DNA from 3 places in the Streptomyces sp. f51 genome. Region 1 is predicted to be linked to each of the others. Evidence: riboswitches for the same ligand, from Rfam matches in the RefSeq annotation. Region 1 holds a riboswitch; each other region holds the start of a gene.

What was found. Region 1 has a riboswitch for cyclic di-AMP ahead of WJM95_RS28365 (LysM peptidoglycan-binding domain-containing M23 family metallopeptidase). Riboswitches for the same ligand answer to the same signal wherever they lie in the genome.
Positions count from the first base shown of each region.
Region 2: it holds a riboswitch for cyclic di-AMP, as region 1 does, so the genes downstream of both, WJM95_RS24985 (M23 family metallopeptidase) here and WJM95_RS28365 (LysM peptidoglycan-binding domain-containing M23 family metallopeptidase) in region 1, are expected to answer to the same signal.
Region 3: it holds a riboswitch for cyclic di-AMP, as region 1 does, so the genes downstream of both, WJM95_RS18720 (LysM peptidoglycan-binding domain-containing protein) here and WJM95_RS28365 (LysM peptidoglycan-binding domain-containing M23 family metallopeptidase) in region 1, are expected to answer to the same signal.

Region 1 is NZ_CP149798.1:6,546,682-6,552,789, reverse strand. Features, by position in the region: gene WJM95_RS28380 (Glu/Leu/Phe/Val dehydrogenase dimerization domain-containing protein) at 1-296, shown strand, start outside; gene WJM95_RS28375 (TetR family transcriptional regulator C-terminal domain-containing protein) at 386-1,006, shown strand; gene WJM95_RS28370 (SGNH/GDSL hydrolase family protein) at 1,177-1,962, opposite strand; gene WJM95_RS28365 (LysM peptidoglycan-binding domain-containing M23 family metallopeptidase) at 2,242-3,132, opposite strand; cyclic di-AMP (ydaO/yuaA leader) riboswitch at 3,137-3,294, opposite strand; gene WJM95_RS28360 (tyrosine-protein phosphatase) at 3,809-4,606, shown strand; gene WJM95_RS28355 (DUF6126 family protein) at 4,628-4,774, opposite strand; gene WJM95_RS28350 (XRE family transcriptional regulator) at 4,771-5,409, opposite strand; gene WJM95_RS28345 (aspartate aminotransferase family protein) at 5,520-6,108, opposite strand, start outside.
Region 2 is NZ_CP149798.1:5,742,164-5,748,271, forward strand. Features, by position in the region: gene WJM95_RS24975 (pitrilysin family protein) at 1-884, shown strand, start outside; gene WJM95_RS24980 (pitrilysin family protein) at 881-2,269, shown strand; cyclic di-AMP (ydaO/yuaA leader) riboswitch at 2,486-2,643, shown strand; gene WJM95_RS24985 (M23 family metallopeptidase) at 2,656-3,423, shown strand; gene WJM95_RS24990 (GntR family transcriptional regulator) at 3,620-4,312, shown strand; gene WJM95_RS24995 (HPr family phosphocarrier protein) at 4,534-4,815, opposite strand; gene WJM95_RS25000 (GNAT family N-acetyltransferase) at 5,040-6,108, shown strand, end outside.
Region 3 is NZ_CP149798.1:4,278,516-4,284,623, forward strand. Features, by position in the region: gene fahA (fumarylacetoacetase) at 1-384, opposite strand, end outside; gene WJM95_RS18715 (HAD family hydrolase) at 951-1,760, shown strand; gene WJM95_RS18720 (LysM peptidoglycan-binding domain-containing protein) at 1,910-2,680, opposite strand; cyclic di-AMP (ydaO/yuaA leader) riboswitch at 2,684-2,876, opposite strand; gene WJM95_RS18725 (CocE/NonD family hydrolase) at 3,740-5,734, opposite strand.

The DNA.
Region 1 (6,108 bases):
CCAACATGCCCGTCGTGGCGGACGCGGAACGCCTGCTGGCGGCGCGCGGGATCACCGTCCTGCCGGACGTCGTCGTCAACTCCGGTACGAACGCCTGGTGGTGGTGGACCCTGTTCGGGGACATCGGCGCCGACGCGGACGAGGCGTTCGCGTACACCCGGCGCTCCATGCGCGCCCTGATCGACCGGACGCTCGCGCGCGCCCAGGCCGACGGCACGACCCCGCGGGCCGCCGCCCACGCCATCGTCACCGACCGGCTGCCCGTCATCGTCGAACGGTTCGGCTGGTACCGCTGAGGCCCGGGACGGGGGGCTCCCGGCCGGGCGCCGGGACCGTGTCAACTCCTGTCGGGGCCTCCGGCGTGGGGGCTGTGTAGGGTTGCCGCGTGGCGAGAGTTCGGTTGAGCGTGGCGGAGCGGCGCGAGGAGTTGCTGCGGGCCGCCGTCGAACAGATCGAGGCGCGGGGCGTGGCGGCGGTACGCATCGCCGACGTGGCCTCGGCCCTGGGCGTGAGCAACGCGCTGGTGCTGTACCACTTCTCGACCAAGGAGAAGCTGGTCGCCGCCGCGTTCACCCATGCCGCCGAGGACGACCTCGCCCGTCTGCGCAAGCTGCTCGGCCGCCGTACGACGGCACTGCGACGCCTGCGGGCCGCCGTGCGGTGGTACGCCCCGACCGGGCAGGCCAAGGGCTGGCGCCTGTGGATCGAGGGCTGGGCCGTCGCCCTGCGCGAGCCCGCGCTGCGCGAGGTCACCCGGGATCTCGACCGTCAGTGGAAGGCCGCGATGACCGAGGTGATCGCGGAGGGCGTGGCCGCCGGCGAGTTCCGCTGCCCGGACCCCGCGAGCGCGGCCCTCAGACTCACCGCGCTGCTGGACGGTCTCGCGGTCCAGATGACGGCTTACTCCGGCGGGGTCTCACGGGCACGGACCCAGGAATGGGTGGACGAGGCCCTGGCCCGCGAACTGGGCCTGGAACGATCGGCGTTGATGGCGGCGGTGCGCTAGCCGCGCAGTCCGCGGAACCGCCCCGGGCCGGTGCGCGACCCCGGGGCCGGTGTCCGACCCGGGGCCGCTGTCCTGCCCGGGTCCCGCCAAGCGTCACTCCCCCTTGAGGGGTCACCCCCGTCGGTGCCCGTTCCGGGCGGGCCGGGTTCTCCCGCCCGGAAGGACCGGGTTCAGGCCACCGACTCGATGCGCAGCTTGATGTCGTCCGGTGAGAGCGGCCCCTTGGCCGACACGTGGTCGCCCGAGGACTCACCGCGCAGTCGCCGTCCGATCCACGGGACCAGGTACTCGCGGGCCCACTGGATGTTGTCGCGGCGCACCTCCAGCGTGCCGCGCGGCGGGAGGGGCGGCCAGGGCTGGTCCGGGTCGGCCGGGACCTCGAGACCGAGGACCTGTCCGGCGCGGAGGGCCACCCGGGTGTGCCCCTCGGGAGAGAGGTGCAGCCGGTCGCCGTCCCACGCCCTGCGGTCCTGGATCGTCTTCAGGGACCAGAGGTCGAGAACGGGACAGCCGTAGCGGTCCGCGATGGCCCGCACATGTCCGTTGTACGTGGCGATCTTGCCGCGCAGATGCTTGAGCACGGGGACACCACGGGTGTCGAAGCCGGTGGTCACCATCACGGTGCCCACGGCGGAGGTGAGGTCGGCGACCGCGCGCTCGAAGCGCTCCGCGACCTCGTCGGGGTCGGTGCCGGGGCGGAGGATGTCATTGCCGCCGGCGCAGAACGAGACCAGGTCCGGGCCGAGTTCCCTGGCCTGCTGGAGCTGGGTCTCGACGATCTGGTCGAGCAGTTTGCCGCGCACCGCGAGATTGGTGTAGTCGAAATCGCCTTCGGGCCTGCGGTCCGCGAGAAGTACCGCGAACCGGTCCGCCCATCCGACGAACGCCCCGTCGGGCCCAGGGTCGCCGACGCCCTCGGTGAAGCTGTCCCCCACCGCCACGTACGACCCGATCACTGATCTGTTGTCATCCTTCGAATCGTCTGCCACATCGAGCATGATTCACCTTTCGATGTGAGCTACGCGACCGTAGGGAAGGGTTGACGGACGGTGAGATAAGCCACTCGCCAAGCATTGGTCAACTCCGGAATAAGGCCCACATCAGGGATGTTCAAGCAGCGATCACCAAGATGCCCCGCAAACCGGCGCCGTGGAACACACCGGAGGCCGGACCCAGGGGATCTGGGGTCCGGCCTCCGGAGTCGGTCCTGCCGTCAGGAGCAGGAAGTGGGGGCGTCAGCCCACGGCGACACCGTGCGAGCGCAGGTACGCCACCGGGTCGACGTCGGAGCCGTAGTCGGGCGTGGTGCGGATCTCGAAGTGCAGGTGCGGTCCGGTCACGTTGCCGGTCGCGCCGGAGAGACCGATCTGCTGGCCCTCCGTCACGGTCTGTCCCGCGGAGACGGACAGCGACGACATGTGGGCGTACTGGGAGTACTTGCCGTCGGCGTGCTGGATGACGACCTGGTTGCCGTAGGCGCCGCCCCAGCCGGCGGAGACGACGGTGCCCGCGGCGACGGACTTGATGGTGGTGCCGGTCGGGACCACGAAGTCCACGCCGGTGTGGTAGCCGCTGGACCACATGCTGCCCGCGACCTTGTAGCCGGTGCCGATGGTGCTGCTGTCGACCGGCAGGGTGTAGCCGGCGGAGTCACCGGTGGACGCGGTGGTGGTCGCGGCCGTGTCGGCGGCGGGGGTGGCCTGGGACTTCGCCGGAGCCGTCGCCGTGGTGGCCGTGTGCGTGGCCGTGTGTGTGGCGGCGGCCCTGTGGCCGAGCGACAGCTTCAGACCGGGGTGGATCAGCGACGGGTCGCCGCCGATGGCGGACCGGTTGTCGGCGTAGATCTTCTTCCAGCCGCCGGTGACGTTCTGCTCGTCGGCGATCTTCGAGAGGTAGTCGCCGGACTTCACCGCGTACGTCTTCGCCGTGGCCGTGGCGGCCTTCTCGGCGGGGGCGGCGGTCGCGGCCTTCTCGACGTGCTGCGCGACGGTGGCCTGGGTCGCGGCGTGGGCTCCCGTGGCTCCCATCAGAGGCAGCGCGAGTGCGGCGCCGCCGGTTCCGGCCGCGGCGATCGTGCGGGTGAAACGCAGGGACTTGGGACGGCGGTGCTTACCCTTCGCGGGCATGGCGATTTCCTCTCCGGCGCCTGCGGGGTGAGCTGTCGGGTGCGGGCTGGAGATGCCCGGCCGCGCTGCTGCGCGGCTGTACCCCTAGCCTGTTCCGGGAACCGGATCAGGCACGGAACCTGTGGGTCCCCCGCTCCTGCCGTGTACGGGTGAGTGTGCGGAATTCCGGGCGGCGGCAGGATTGGGCGTCCGTCCGGATTGAGGCAGAACGTAAGCGACATGAGAGCGCGTCGACAACTAAGTCCGGTTTCTGTGCGCTCGTCTTTCTTGATCCATGCGGAATTCACCGTCACCCTCCGTCGAATGACGATCTTCCGGACATCTCAACCCGCCCGGAAACGCGGGCGCGTTGAGAAAAGGGGACGGCAACGCATCGTCACGAATATGACGCTCCTCACGCGACTCGCCCCAGTGCGCCCTATTCCAGGGCCAGTTGTCACGAAGGTTCTTATTCGGACAGAACGGTCAGATGCACCGTGCGCGGATATCCAGCACATTCGGCCCCCTCTCCGGAAAGGAAGAACCGAAACTCCATTGATTCGAACATGCGCGCGAATAAATAACTCATTGCCTGAGGAACCCATGTCGTATCGTCGAGAGCGCGAACAGGTACAACTGCCGACGAGCGACGCCGAGTCCAGCCCGGTGACGCCGGAGGCCGAACAGGAGGAGCCCCGTGACGCAGCAGATCCCGTCGACCGAGCCCGAGCTCGGCGGAGTGCGCAACTTCCGCGACGTGGGCGGACTGCCCACCGTGGACGGCCGGCGCGTGCGCCACGGTCATCTGTTCCGCAGCGGCCACCTCGCGCACGCTACGGAGGAGGACGCCGCGTTCCTCTCCTCCCTGGGACTGCACACGATCTTCGACTTCCGCAACGCGGCCGACCAGAAGCTGGAGGGCCCGGACGTCGAACTGCCGGGCGTGCGGAACGTGAACCTCCCGCTGAGCGACCCGGCGGACGGCAGTGAGTTCTGGAAGATGGTCCGCGACGGCGACATCGAGCAGCTGCGCGGGCTCCTGGGCGAGGGCAGGGCCGCGAACCGGATGATCGGCTCGTACCGCGCGATCATCAGGGAGCGCACGGCGGAGCACTCCCAGGTGCTGCACGCGCTGGCCGACGACAGCGTGCCCGCGCTGATGCACTGCGCGGCGGGCAAGGACCGCGCCGGACTGTCGATCGCGGTCACCCTGCTGGCCCTCGGCGTGGAGCGCGAGGCGATCGTGGCCGACTACCTGGAGTCGAACGCCACGCACCGCCGGTACAAGGTGCACCGCACCAATTCCTCGGCGGGCGCCTACTCCCCCGAGGTGATGGAACTGCTCAGCCCGCTGTTCGACGCGCGCGCCGAGTACCTGACAGCGGCGTTCGAGACGATCGAGGAGACCTGGGGCGGCGTCGAGGCCTACCTGGAGCAGGGACTGGGGCTCACGCCCGAGCTGCGGGAGCGGCTGCGCGCGCGGCTCCTGGACTGAGCCGCGCGCCGGGCCCGGCTGCTACTGGTTCTGCGCGCCGAGCGTGAAGAGCAGGTAGATGAAGGCCGCGAACAGGTGGCCGACGGCGACGTAGATGATCAGCCGCACCCACAGGGCGCGCGGGAACCTGTCCTCCATGGACCGGCGGGGTTCCGTGGGTTCGGTCATGACGTCTCTCCCGGGGTGGGGTGGCCCGCCGCCGCGCCCAGGCACAGCGCGGCGACGGGGCTCTGGAGCAGGGTGTGTACGAAGAGGAGCTCGGCGCCGTCGCGCTCGGCGGCGGCGATGCGGTGCGGGGTCAGCGAGTCGAAGTGGGCGCTGTCTCCCGGAGCCAGGACGTGCGCGGTGTCCCCGAGCCGCAGACTGAGCCGCCCCTGGAGGACGTACAGCCACTCCTCGCCCGGGTGGACGCGCACGATGTCGCCCTGCGAGCCGTACGGGACGTGCACGCGCAGCGCCTGCATGCCGCGGCCCGCGGAGCCCGCCTGCCAGTAGGTCCAGCCGCCGGCGGGGGCGGGCTCCATGTCGGCGGCCCGTACGACCGCGTCACGTTCGGGGACCGCCTCGCCCAGCAGCTCGGAGACCGTCGTACCGTAGACACGTGCGAGCGTGAGCAGCATCGGCAGCGAGGGCTGGCGCTGCCCGGTCTCCAGCCGGGAGAGATGGGCGGGCGAGAGGCCGGCGGCGCGGGCCGCGGCCTCCAGCGTGAGCGAGACGCCGCGGCGCAGGGCGCGCAGCCGGGGCGCCACGGCGTACAGCTCGGCGGACGGCTCGTCGGCCGCCCCTGGATCGGCAGGGCTCATGGGACCATTGAGCCAAATAATTACCTCAGGGGCAATTTTCTTGCCTGAGAGGCAAAAGAGCCCGGCCGTTCCCATCGGCCGCCGTGGCGGCCCGCGGGAACGGCCGGGTCTCAGCGGTTGGCCACGGCCTGCTTGACCAGCGTCTTCCCGAAGTCCCACATCAGCCCGCCACCGCTGTGCGCGTCCTCCATCACGGCGGTGAAGGCCTCCACGAACCGGTCGACGTCCTTCTCGTCGATCACCAGCGGCGGGATCAGCTTGATCACCTCCAGGTGGTCGCCGGAGACCTGGGTGAGGATGCGGTGCCGCTGGAGCAGCGGCACGACGACCATCTGCGCGAACAGGCCCTTGCGCGCGGCCTGGAGCATGGTCCAGCGGCTGCGCAGCTTGAGGGAGGCCGGCCGGCCGAACTCGATGCCGATCATCAGCCCCCGCCCGCGCACCTCGCTGAGCAGCTCGTACCGGTCGACCAGGGCCGCCAGCCGGGACTTCAGCAGCTCTCCGGTGATCCGCGCGTTGGCGACGATCTGCTCGTTCTCCATCACGGAGAGCACCGCGAGACCCGCCGCCATGGCCTGCGCGTTGGAGCCGAAGCTGGCCGAGTGCACGAGGACCCGGTCCATGGAGGAGTAGACCTTCTTGAAGATCCAGTCCTTTCCGAGGGTCGCGCCCACCGGCACATAGCCGCCGGAGAGCGCC
Region 2 (6,108 bases), 800 kb from region 1:
AGCTCACCGCGCTCTCGTACCCCGAGGGCCACCCGTACCACCACACCCCGATCGGGTCGATGGCGGACCTGGACGCGGCGACCCTGGAGGACGCCCGCGCCTTCTTCCGCACCAACTACGCGCCCAACAACGCGGTTCTGTCGATCGTCGGAGACATCGATCCGGAGCAGACGCTCGTCTGGGTCGAGAAGTACTTCGGCTCGATCCCCGGGCACGACGGCAAGCCCGCCCCGCGGGATGGCTCGCTGCCCGACGTCATCGGCGAGCAGCTGCGCGAGGTCGTCGAGGAGGACGTCCCGGCCCGCGCGCTGATGGCCGCCTACCGGCTCCCGGAGGACGGCACGCGCGCGTGCGACGCGGCCGACCTGGCGCTCACCGTCCTCGGTGGCGGCGAGTCCTCCCGGCTCTACAACCGGCTCGTACGCCGTGACCGCACCGCCGTCGCGGCCGGGTTCGGCCTGCTGCGGCTCGCCGGAGCACCCTCCCTGGGGTGGCTGGACGTGAAGACGTCCGGCGACGTCGAGGTCCCGGTCATCGAGGCCGCCGTCGACGAGGAGCTCGCCCGGTTCGCCGAAGAGGGCCCCACGGCCGGGGAAATGGAGCGTGCCCAGGCCCAGTTGGAGCGCGAATGGCTCGACCGGCTCGGTACCGTCGCCGGCCGCGCCGACGAACTGTGCCGCTACGCCGTCCTGTTCGGCGACCCGCAGCTCGCCCTGACCGCCGTGCAGCGCGTCCTCGACGTCACGGCGGACGAGGTCAGGGAGGCCGCGAAGGCCCGCCTGCGCCCCGACAACCGCGCGGTGCTCGTCTACGAGCCGACCACCGCCGAAGCCGCCGGCTCCGCCGACGAGACCGACGAGACCGACGAGGAGGCGGCGAAGTGACCGAGCTCGCCACCATGGACTTCCACCCCCGCCCCCAGGCCGGACAGCCCAAGCCGTGGGCGTTCCCCGCCCCCGAGCGCGGCACCCTGGACAACGGCCTGACCGTGCTGCGCTGCCACCGCCCCGGCCAGCAGGTCGTCGCCGTCGAGGTGATCCTCGCCGCGCCGCTGGACGCCGAGCCCGCGGGCCTGGACGGCATCGCCACGATCATGGCGCGCGCCTTCTCCGAGGGCACCGACAAGCACTCGGCCGAGGACTTCGCCGCCGAGCTGGAGCGCTGCGGCGCCACGCTCGACGCGCACGCCGACCACCCCGGCGTACGCCTGTCGCTCGAAGTGCCCGTCTCGCGCCTGGCCAAGGCCCTCGGCCTGCTCGCCGACGCCCTGCGGGCCCCCGCGTTCGCGGACAGCGAGGTAGAGCGGCTGGTGACCAACCGGCTGGACGAGATCCCGCACGAGACGGCGAACCCGGCCCGTCGCGCGGCCAAGGAGCTCTCCAAGGAGCTGTTCCCGGCGAGCGCGCGCATGGCGCGCCCGCGTCAGGGCACCGAGGAGACCGTCCGGAGCATCGACTCCTCGGCCGTGCGCGCCTTCTACGAGAAGCACGTGCGCCCCGCCACGGCCACCGCGGTCGTCGTGGGCGACCTGACCGGCGTCGACCTCGACGAGCTGCTCGCCGACACGCTCGGTTCCTGGACCGGCTCGTCCGCCGAGCCGCTTCCCGTGCCGCCGGTGACCGCCGACGACACCGGCCGCGTGATCATCGTCGACCGTCCCGGCGCGGTCCAGACGCAGCTGCTCATCGGCCGTGTCGGCGCCGACCGGCACGAGCGCGTGTGGCCCGCCCAGGTCCTCGGCACGTACTGCCTCGGCGGCACCCTCACCTCGCGCCTGGACCGCGTCCTGCGCGAGGAGAAGGGCTACACGTACGGCGTTCGGGCGTTCGGGCAGGTCCTGCGCTCCGCGCCGGACGGCACGGGGGCCGCGATGCTCGCCATCAGCGGCTCGGTCGACACCCCCAACACCGGTCCTGCGCTCGACGACCTGTGGAAGGTGCTGCGCACCCTCGCGGCCGAGGGGCTGACCGACACGGAGCGCGACGTCGCCGTGCAGAACCTGGTGGGTGTCGCGCCCCTGAAGTTCGAGACGGCGGCGGCCGTCGCGAGCACGCTCGCCGACCAGGTCGAGCAGCACCTGCCGGACGACTACCAGTCGACGCTCTACCGCCAACTGGCCGCCACGGGCACCGTGGAGGCCACCGCGGCGGCGGTGAACGCCTTCCCGACGGACCGTCTGGTGACCGTCCTGGTGGGCGACGCGGCGCAGATCGCGGAGCCGGTCAGGGCCCTCGGAATCGGTGAAGTCACCGTGGTGGCGGCCGAGTAGCACCCGCGCGACCCAGGAGGGCCCTGACGGCTGAAGAGCCGTCAGGGCCCTCCTCTTGACGGCCGCAGCCCCCAAGATGTCCGTATTCGTGCAGGGGTTACCCCTTCTGCCCTGTGGCATGCGTTACAAAAATCGTGATCCGTTTGTTGTTCGAATGAGGCCCCGTCTAGCGTCGGTCCGACTGTTCGTCACGCAGTGCGCCGCGCCCGCGGCACCGGACAGTCATCGCCGAGTCCCCCATGACGCGAGTCAGGGGAGCCGGGGACCCACGCAGTCCCTGGGGTGAATCGGACGCCCTCTCCGGAGGGGGTCCGTAGGAGACCTTCCTGCTCCGAACCCGTCAGCTAACCCGGTAGGCGAGAGGGAAGGAAAGGATCAGCCCCTACATGGCGTTCACCTGTGGCACCGGCAAGCATCGTCGTACGAGCAGCCGGGTGCACAGCACCACCACGACCGCCGTCGGGGTCGCGGCGCTCACCACCACCGGTGTGATCGGAACCCTGGCCGCTCCCGCGTTCGCCGCGGAGGCCACCGTCGAGCAGACCGGGCTGACCCAGACCGTCACCCTGAACGACGCGGTCGCCGACCAGATCGACGCCCAGGCCTTCGCGCAGCAGCGCGCCGCCGACGAGGCCGCCGCGCGCAAGCAGGCCGAGCAGACGGCACGCAAGCAGGCCGCCGCCCAGGCCACGCAGCTCCGCGAGGCCAAGGCGCGCGCCGCCCGCGAGGCCGAGCGCAAGCGCCTGAACACGTTCGTCCTGCCGATCACCGGTTCGTACGTCTCCACCGGTTACAAGGCGAGCAGCAGCCTCTGGTCCTCGGGCAGCCACACCGGCGTCGACTTCCACGCCGCGTCCGGCACCTCGGTCCACGCCGTCGGCTCCGGCACGGTCGTCACGGCCGGCTGGGGCGGCGCCTACGGCAATCAAGTCGTGATCAAGATGCATGACGGCACGTACACCATGTACGGCCACCTGTCGTCCATCGGTGTGTCCGTGGGGCAGGCGGTCACCCCGGGTCAGCAGATCGGCCTCTCCGGGGACACCGGCAACACCACGGGACCGCACCTGCACTTCGAGGCCCGTACGACCGCCGAGTACGGCTCGGACATGGACCCGGTCGCGTACCTGCGCTCGCACGGCGTCAACGTCTGACGACCGCTTCGCGGCTTCTTCACCGCTTTCGATGCCCCGGCTCACCGAGCCGGGGCATCGTCGTTTCCGGACGCCGTCTGTCCAAAAAATATCCATGGGTTCAGGCATGCCATCGGAAATTCACGCCTCCTGCAATAGAGTCACTGAAGAAGCGTCAATCGTCGGCGTTTCACGGGGATTAAAGCGGAGGTCGGTCATGCGTATTCCGGCGCACTCGGTGTGCACGGCGATCCGTGACGACATCGTCGCGGGTGTCTACGAGCGCGGCGGCCGCCTCACCGAGGAACTGCTCGCGCGGCGCTACGGCGTCTCGCGCGTCCCCGTGCGCGAGGCCCTGCGCACCCTGGAGGCCGAGGGCTTCGTGGTCACCCGTCGGCACGCGGGCGCCTGTGTCGCGGAGCCCACCGAGCAGGAGGCCGCGGACCTCCTGGAGATGCGCATGCTGCTGGAGCCGCTGGGTGCCGCGCGGGCCGCGCAGCGGCGCACGGAGGCTCACCTCAAGGTGCTGCGCGGCCTGGTCAGGCTGGGCCAGGAGCGCTCCAGGCGGGGCAACAGCGAGGATCTGCGCTCGCTGGGCGGCTGGTTCCACGAGACGCTCGCCCAGGCGTCCGGCAGTTCCGCGCTCACCTCCACGCTCTCGCAGTTGCGCCACAAGATCGCCTGGATGTACTCGGTGGACGCGCCGGCCGACCCGGCGGAGTCCTGGGCGGAGCACGGCGGCATCGTGGACGCCGTCGCCCGCGGCGACAGCGAGCGGGCCCGCGCGATCACGGCCCTGCACACCGAGCGCGCCATGGCCGCGCACCGGCTCCGGTTTCCCGGCGCCGAACGGCCGGACCGTGTGAGGAGTTCGCAACATCCCGTAAACATGACGGGCCTGCGTCATTAACACGGGCGCCGTATACAAAGAGGGATATTCGGTGGGGGCTCATTTCTGATGCCCTTTTATTCGTGTGTCCGGAATTATCGTGCACGCCATTCCTGCGGCCCTGCCGCGAAGGCGGTGCGGGGTGCCCGGAGAATTTCCGGGCGACGTACGGAAAACGGCTGAGCCGCGCCCCCGGTCAAGGGGGGCGCGGCTCAGCCGTGTGTCCTGACCCGGAGGACGCCTCAGACGGTCTCGGGGAGCTCGTCGAGCCCCTCGGCGACCAGCTTCGCCAGACGGTCGAGGGCGATGTCCGCGCCCTCGGCGTCCGACGCGAGGACGATCTCCTCGCCGCCCTGGGCGCCGAGCCCGAGGACCGCGAGCATGGAGGCCGCATTGACGGGGTTGCCGTCGGCCTTGGCGATCGTCACGGGGATGCCGGAGGCCGTGGTGGCCCGGACGAAGATGGAGGCGGGGCGGGCGTGGAGGCCCTCGGTCCAGCCGACGTTGACGCGGCGCTCAGCCATGTGATGCTGCCCTTCGGGGGTTCAGGGTTGTCTAGACCAGTGTTCCATATCGTGAGGCGTGCCCGGACGATCCCGGGGACCCGCCCCGCCCCGGTGCCGGTCCCCGGGCGGGCCGGCCTCGCCGGCGCGGCGGGATTTCGGGGCCGTACCCAGGCCCGCTGCGACGTCCGTCACCCTCAGACTGCCTCGCGCCGTTGTCGTACGCCAGCCGTACTCTGGGGCCCATGCAGACCTCGTCGGACCGGCACGAGTACCCAGCCCACTGGGAGGCCGACGTGGTGCTGCGCGACGGCGGCACCGCGCGGATCAGGCCCATCACCGTCGACGACGCCGAACGCCTGGTCAGCTTCTACGAGCAGGTCTCCGAGGAGTCGAAGTACTACCGCTTCTTCGCGCCCTACCCGCGGCTGTCCGCCAAGGACGTCCACCGCTTCACCCACCACGACTTCGTGGACCGGGTGGGCCTCGCCGCCACGGTCGGCGGAGAGTTCATCGCCACCGTGCGCTACGACCGGATCAACGCGGACGGCATGCCCGCCTCGGCGCCCGCCGACGAGGCCGAGGTCGCCTTCCTCGTCCAGGACGCCCACCAGGGCCGGGGCGTCGCCTCCGCGCTGCTCGAACACATCGCCGCGGTCGCCCGCGAGCGTGACATCCGCCGCTTCGCCGCCGAGGTGCTGCCCGCCAACAACAAGATGATCAAGGTGTTCACGGACGCCGGATACACCCAGAAGCGCAGCTTCGAGGACGGCGTCGTCCGCCTGGAGTTCGACCTCGAACCCACCGACCGGTCCGTGGCCGTGCAGCGCGCGCGGGAACAGCGCGCCGAGGCCCGCTCCGTCCAGCGGCTGCTGGCCCCCGGCTCGGTGGCCGTCATCGGCGCCGGGCGCACACCCGGCGGCGTCGGCCGCAGCGTCCTGGACAACCTCCGGTCGGCCGGGTTCACCGGACGCCTGTACGCCGTCAACACGGCACTCCAGGACAAGGAACTCGACGGCGTCCCGGCCCACCGCTCCATCAGGGACATCGACGAGCCCGTGGACCTCGCCGTCGTCGCCGTGCCCGCCGAGCAGGTCCCCGAGGTCGTCACGGAATGCGGCGAACACGGCGTGCAGGGACTGGTGGTGGTCTCCGCCGGCTACGCGGAGAGCGGCCCCGAGGGACGCGAGCGCCAGCGTGAACTCGTACGGCACGCGCGCACGTACGGCATGCGCATCATCGGACCCAACGCCTTCGGTGTGATCAACACCGCGCCCGACGTCCGGCTGAACGCCTCGCTCGCCCCCCAGATGC
Region 3 (6,108 bases), 2.3 Mb from region 1:
GGCGTGGTTCTCGGAGGCGTAGAAGTCGACGTAGTCGGCGACGGTGAACGGGAGGTGCATGGTCACGTCGGACAGCGGGTGGAAGTGGGGAGCGAGGGTCTCCCGGTGGGCCGGGACGGTCACCCAGGCCGTCAGCGCGCGCCGGACGTCGGACCACGCGGTGCGGCCCGCGGCGAGCAGCGGATCCAGACTCGGCTGTGCGAGCAGCCCGGCGTAGGGGGAGCCGAGCGAGCGGGCGGCGGCGCCCGCGTCGAGCACGTGGTCGCCGAGTCGTACGCCGACGCGTCGCTCGGGGTCGCCGGCCGGGTCGGTCAGGGAGAACACGCCGTACGGCAGGTTGTGCGGGCCGAAGGGATCGCCCTCGGGGACATCGAAGGGGGGCATCGGTTGGTGCCTCGCTTTCGGATTCGTACTCGCCATGTGAGCCATGCGTTCCACGCGTTTCATGTGGTCGGGGCACACGTTACGGGGGAGGGGCCCCGCTGTGGCAGGGCCTAAAGGGTTGGCAATGTCCGAATTGGCCGTGTCGGGCACGGAGATTCCGGCTCGGCGTGGCTCGTGGCTCCCCGTGGGGCACACCCCTGAACACCCCTGGGGACCACCGTGACAGGTTTTCGCGGGGTGTCCCGGTGAGGGCTTCGCCCGGGCTTCGGCGCACTTCGCCGGGCCTCCTCGGGAGGCTTCGGCGGCGTTCTCCGGATCGCTAATTCGGCTGTCGCGCAGGCGCGTTGAGGAGGTGAGGACACTGGTTGCCCTGCGTCCAGGGGGTGTTGGGGTGTTGTGGTCGGTCGTGTTCGGGAAAGTCGGTGTGGGCGGAAGCGGAGCCTGGGTGATCCGAATCGGTCGCAACGCGCTTACCGCCGTACGGTGAACGGCGTTGCAGACGGGATACCGGACGTCGTCCGGTTCACGCCGGGCCGATGAGTCGTGGGATCCGTATTCTTCGGATCATGGCCGCTCCGACTGCATATTCACTCATCGCCACTGACCTGGACGGAACGCTGCTGCGCGGCGACGACACACTCTCCGACCGGTCACGCGCCGCGTTGGCGAAGGTGACCCGGGCAGGTGCCCGGCATCTCGTGGTCACGGGCCGACCCGCACCGCGCGTGCGACCGTTTCTCGACGAACTCGGCGGTGAGGGACTGGCGGTGTGCGGGCAGGGGGCGCAGCTCTACGACGCCGCCACGGACCGCATGCTGTGGTCGGTGACGCTGGAGAGAGAGCTGGCGGAGACGGCGCTCGGCAAGATCGAGGCGGAGGTCGGGATGCTGTACGCGGCGGTCGACCAGGACGGCGTGGACGGTCTGACGCTCATCGAGCCGGGCTATGTCATGCCGCATCCGACGCTGCCGGCGGTGCGGGTGCCACGGCGGGACGACCTCTGGGCGGAGCCGATCAGCAAGGTGTTGCTCCGTCACCCGTCCTTGTCCGACGACGAGTTGGCGTCAGCGGCACGGGGAGTGGTCGGTTCGCTGGCGACGGTGACCATGTCGGGGCCCGGTACCGTCGAACTCCAGCCATGCGGGGTGACCAAGGCGACGGGTCTCGCTCTCGCCGCGGCGCATCTCGGACTCAGCCCGTCCGCGACGCTCGCCTTCGGGGACATGCCCAACGACATTCCGATGTTCGACTGGGCGGCCCGCGGTGTGGCGATGGCCAACGCGCATCCGGAACTGAAGTCGGTGGCCGACGAGATCACGCTGTCGAACGAGGACGACGGGATCGCGGTGGTGCTGGAGCGCGTCTTCGGCTTCTGACGGCGCCGGTGCGCTCGCCGGCCGAACCGGTGCGCCTGCCGGCGGAGGCGCACCCGCCCGCGAAGCACCCGTATCTGCACCCGCACCCGCCGACGGTCCCAGAAGGAGCCGTCGGCGGGTGCGGGGGAAGAACGAGGTGTCGGGGTGGATCAGTAGGCGCCGTTGACGTTGTCGATGGAGCCGTAGGTCTTGGCCGCGTAGTTGCAGGCGGCGGTGATGTTCGCGACCGGGTCGTAGATGTTCATCGACGTGCCGGCGACGTGGTACGCCTGGAAGGTCGGGTCGATGACCTGGAGCAGACCCTTGGAGGGGATGCCTGCGGCGGCGTTGGAGTCCCAGTTGTTGATGGCGTTGGGGTTGCCGGAGGACTCGCGCATCACGTTGCGGTGGATGCCGTCGTAGCTGCCGGGGATGCCCGCCTTGGCCATGACGTCGAGGGATTCCTTGATCCAGCCATCGAGGTTGTTGGCGTACGTCTTGGCGGAGGCCTGGGTGACCGTGGCGGTCGTGGTCTTGGCCACGGCGGCGGTCGCGTTCGCCGTGGTGCGGACGGTCGTCGACCCCAGCGACTTCGTGCCGACGGTCAGCTTCAGGCCCGGGCGGATCAGGGCGGGGTTGTCGCCGATGACCGCGCGGTTCGCCGCGTACAGCTTCTTCCAGCCACCGCTCTTGGGGTACTTCTGCGCCACCTTGGACAGGGTGTCGCCGGCGACGACCTTGTAGGTGACGAGCTGCACGTTGGGGACCACCGCGGTGTGGGCCGTCTTCGCGATCTGGGGGGCCTGCGCCGGGGTGGCGGCGCTGGCGCCGGTGGCGCTCACGAGCGGGAGGGCGAGGGCGATGCCGCCCGTGCCGGCGGCGAGCATGCCCCGGGTGATGACGTTGGACTTCTTGCTGCGGTGCTTGCCTCGTACGGGCATGACGAATTTCCTCTCCGACGCCTGCGAGGTGAGCTGTCGGGTTCGGGCGGGAGATGCCCGGCCGCGCTGTGGGCGCGGCTTCACCCCAAGCCGGTCCGGTATGTCCGGATCGGCGGCTTACCTGTGGTTCCCCCGCTCCTGCCGTGCGTGGGTCGATGGGTTGCCGGGCGGCGGCAGGATTCGGCGATCCGCCCGGGGTCGACCAGAACGTATGCGAGAGCACATGTCCGAAACAAGACGAGATTTGACCGCGAAGATCGCTTTCTCCTGGTTAAGGGCGGGGTAAAAAGTCCGTTTGTACCGGAATTGGATCCTCAACTTGCCTATGGCAAAGGGGTTGGGTCGAGCGGGCCTCGGGGCGGGAGCCCGGCTCGCCGGTGACTCAACTCACGAGACCAAAGGGCGTTAACGCGGCACGAGGGGCAATTCGGGCATCACGCTCGCGTTTAAGGGCGTCACCGGGACCTCCCGAGCGCGCCGAGCGTCCCCTGGTGGGGCGGGAATTGTGGCGTGGACCACGTCGGGGCGGGCGGGGCCGCCTCCGCGAGGGGTGGGTGGGGTCACCGGTCGGGAGCCGGCCGGGCCCGGGCGGACGCGAGGTGAAGTGCCGCGCGCGGCAACGGGGTTCGGCGTTCGGTGCCCCGGCCTGCGGGCGGGGGCGCAGGCGAGGCGGGCGCGGGTCGGGGCGTGGCCCGACCCGGTGAACTCCCCTGCCCCGCAAGCCTCCTGAGCCGCGGCGAGCCCCTGCCTCGCAAGCCTCCTGAGCCGAGGCAAGCCCCCTACCTCGCAAGCGCTCTGCCTCGCAGCGTCCCGCCCAGGCAGGCCTTCCGCCCAGGCAGGCCTTCCGCCCAGGGAAGCGTCCCGCGCCGCCAGCGGCCGCCCTGCGCGTAACCCGCACCCCCGCAAGCCCCCTTGGCCGCAAAGGTCTCTGCCCCGCGAGCCTGCTGGGCCGCAAAGCTCTCTGCCTCGCAAGCCCCCGGCCCCCCTGGCCCCCGCCCCCCTGGCCCCCGCACCCCCCGGCCCCCGCACCCTCTGAGCCCCCGCACCCCCTGAGCCCTGTCAGCCCGAGGTGCGCGGGGTTCTCTTCTCCCAGGTCCGGTGGAAGACGACCTCGTCGCCGTCCTTGCAGACGAGTTCGTCGGTCGTGACGAAGTCCCGCGCGTCGCAGGTCGTGGTGGAGGTCGTCTCGACGCGGGCGTCCCAGGGCAGGTCCGGGCGGTGCAGCCGGATCGACCAGGTCGAGCGGGCGCGCGCGGACAGCGGGTCCGACGTCTCGATCGTGTACGTCTCCCGCCCCTCCTCCGTGCATTCGAGGCCGTCGGGATGGACACGGGTGCCGCCCTGGCCCGAGGCCACCTCCAGACGCCAGGTCTCCGCGGCCACGTCCCGCAGCACCAGTCGCTGCGGCGGGGGCTCGTCCAGGGTCGCGGAGACGGTCACCCCGAGGGGCTCGGACTCCTCGGGTTCGCCGAAGGTGATCGACGGGTCCGACTCCCGTGTCCGTACGGGGAGTTCGAGGACGCTGCCGATCGGCTCCAGGGTGAAACCGGCCTCCGAGCCCGGCTCGGGCCAGATCCAGGGCCAGTACGCGGAGGACACGCCCAGCCGGATGCGGTGGCCCGCCGGGAAGGCGTAGCCGATGGCGTTCAGGTCGAACACCACGTGTTCCGTGCTGCCCGGAGTCCAGGGAACCGTCCGGCCGGGACCCCGGCGCGCCGACAGGTTCAGGGCGCCCCGGGTGACGAGCGTGGACGCTCCGTCCGGCGCCACGTCGCACAGCCGGGCGATCACCTGGCCCCTGGGCACCGCGGACGTCAGCCGCAGATTGACCCGGGGGCGGCCCAGCACCCAGGTCTCCTCCGTCACCTCGAACTCGAAACAGGCCGACCGGGCGTCCTCCTCCCGCTGGTCGGGCGGCAGGCCGGCGTCGTCGCCGAAGGGGAAGGGGCGGCCCGCGTCGACCCCCGTGTGCTGTGGGGACCGCACCGGCACCGGGGTTCCCTGGAGCGCGTACGCGACCGGGGTCACCGAGGGTGAGGGCCAGGCAGGCTCGCCCACCCAGTGGCCGGGGATGCGCGGGTACACGGTCGCCGGAGGATGCGCGTCCATCACGTACGAGCGGAGCAGGGGCACGGAGAGCGGGTCCGTCTCCTTGTCCTTGAGCCAGTGGTCCCACCAGCGCAGCGTCTCCTGGAGGAAGCCGATCGCCGGCCCGGGCGGCAGGTCGCGGTCCGGGTACTGGCGGGACCAGGGGCCGATGAGACCCCGTACGCGATCCGGGGGAAGGTTCCGCACCAGGCGCAGCACCGTGTCGCGGTGCGGGTCGTGCCAGCCGCCGACCGCGAGGACCGCCGCGCGGACGGTCCCGTACTCCTCGCGGGTGCCGTGAGGGCCGTACGGGTCGTCGGTCCTGTGCTCCGGCCGGGTGTGCGTGGAGGGCGCGGCCGCCGCCAGTCGCTTCTCCCACATGTCCCGCCACATCCCCTCGCCCACGTGCGCGGGGTCCGGCGGGCGGGCGGCGAAGGCGAGCCGGGCGGCCGACCGGGCGTATGTGCCGACGGCGGGAACGGAACCTCCGGCGTGGTGGGCGTCGTTGTCAGGGAGGTCGTCGCTCGGGCAGACCGTGACGACCGCCTTGAGCGGCGCGGGCGCGCGGGCCGCGACGCGAAGGGAGTGGAGACCGCCCCACGCGATCCCGAACATGCCGACCCGGCCCGTGCACCAGGGCCGGGCGGCCAGCCAGGAGACCACCTCCACCCCGTCGTCCGTGTCGGTCTCCGCGTGCTCGTCGCCCGGCACGCCCTCCGAGTTCCCGTGGCCGCGCGCGTCCACGCGCACGGAGGCGTAGCCGTGCCCGGCGTACCAGGGATGGCGCTGCTGGTCGCGCGGGGCCGTCCAGTCGGTCAGGCGGTACGGGAGGTACTCGAGGAGCGCCGGTACGGGTTCCCCGGTCAGCGGCCGCCAGATCCGGGCGTACAGGCGGGTGCCGTCCGGGAGAGGGACGAGGGCGTCCTCATGAGTGGTCTCGTAGGGGAAGGACGTACGGATGTGCATGAGCGTCACCTCGGTGGACGGAATGCCTCGTGCGGCACGGCCCGGGAACGGAACCGTCGGGTCCCGGCCGTGCGGGGGACGGGCCGTCGGGTCCCGGTCGGGTGTGGGACGGGTCGTCGGGTCCCGGTCGCGCGCGGGGAGAACCGTCGGATCCCGGCCGTACGCGGGAGCGGGCACGGCCGTGGGACACGGTCACCCCTTCCGGGTACTTCTGCGCATGTCATCGCATGTCGGTTCACATCATCCGATCATGAACATACCGTCCATGATCGGGTGGCGCCCGTGAACCGGGGTACCCGCCGTTGGGGCACGCAGGTGCTTCCCGTATGCCTTCCGGGTGTACTCCCGCATACCTCCTGGCGGAGCGAAGTGGG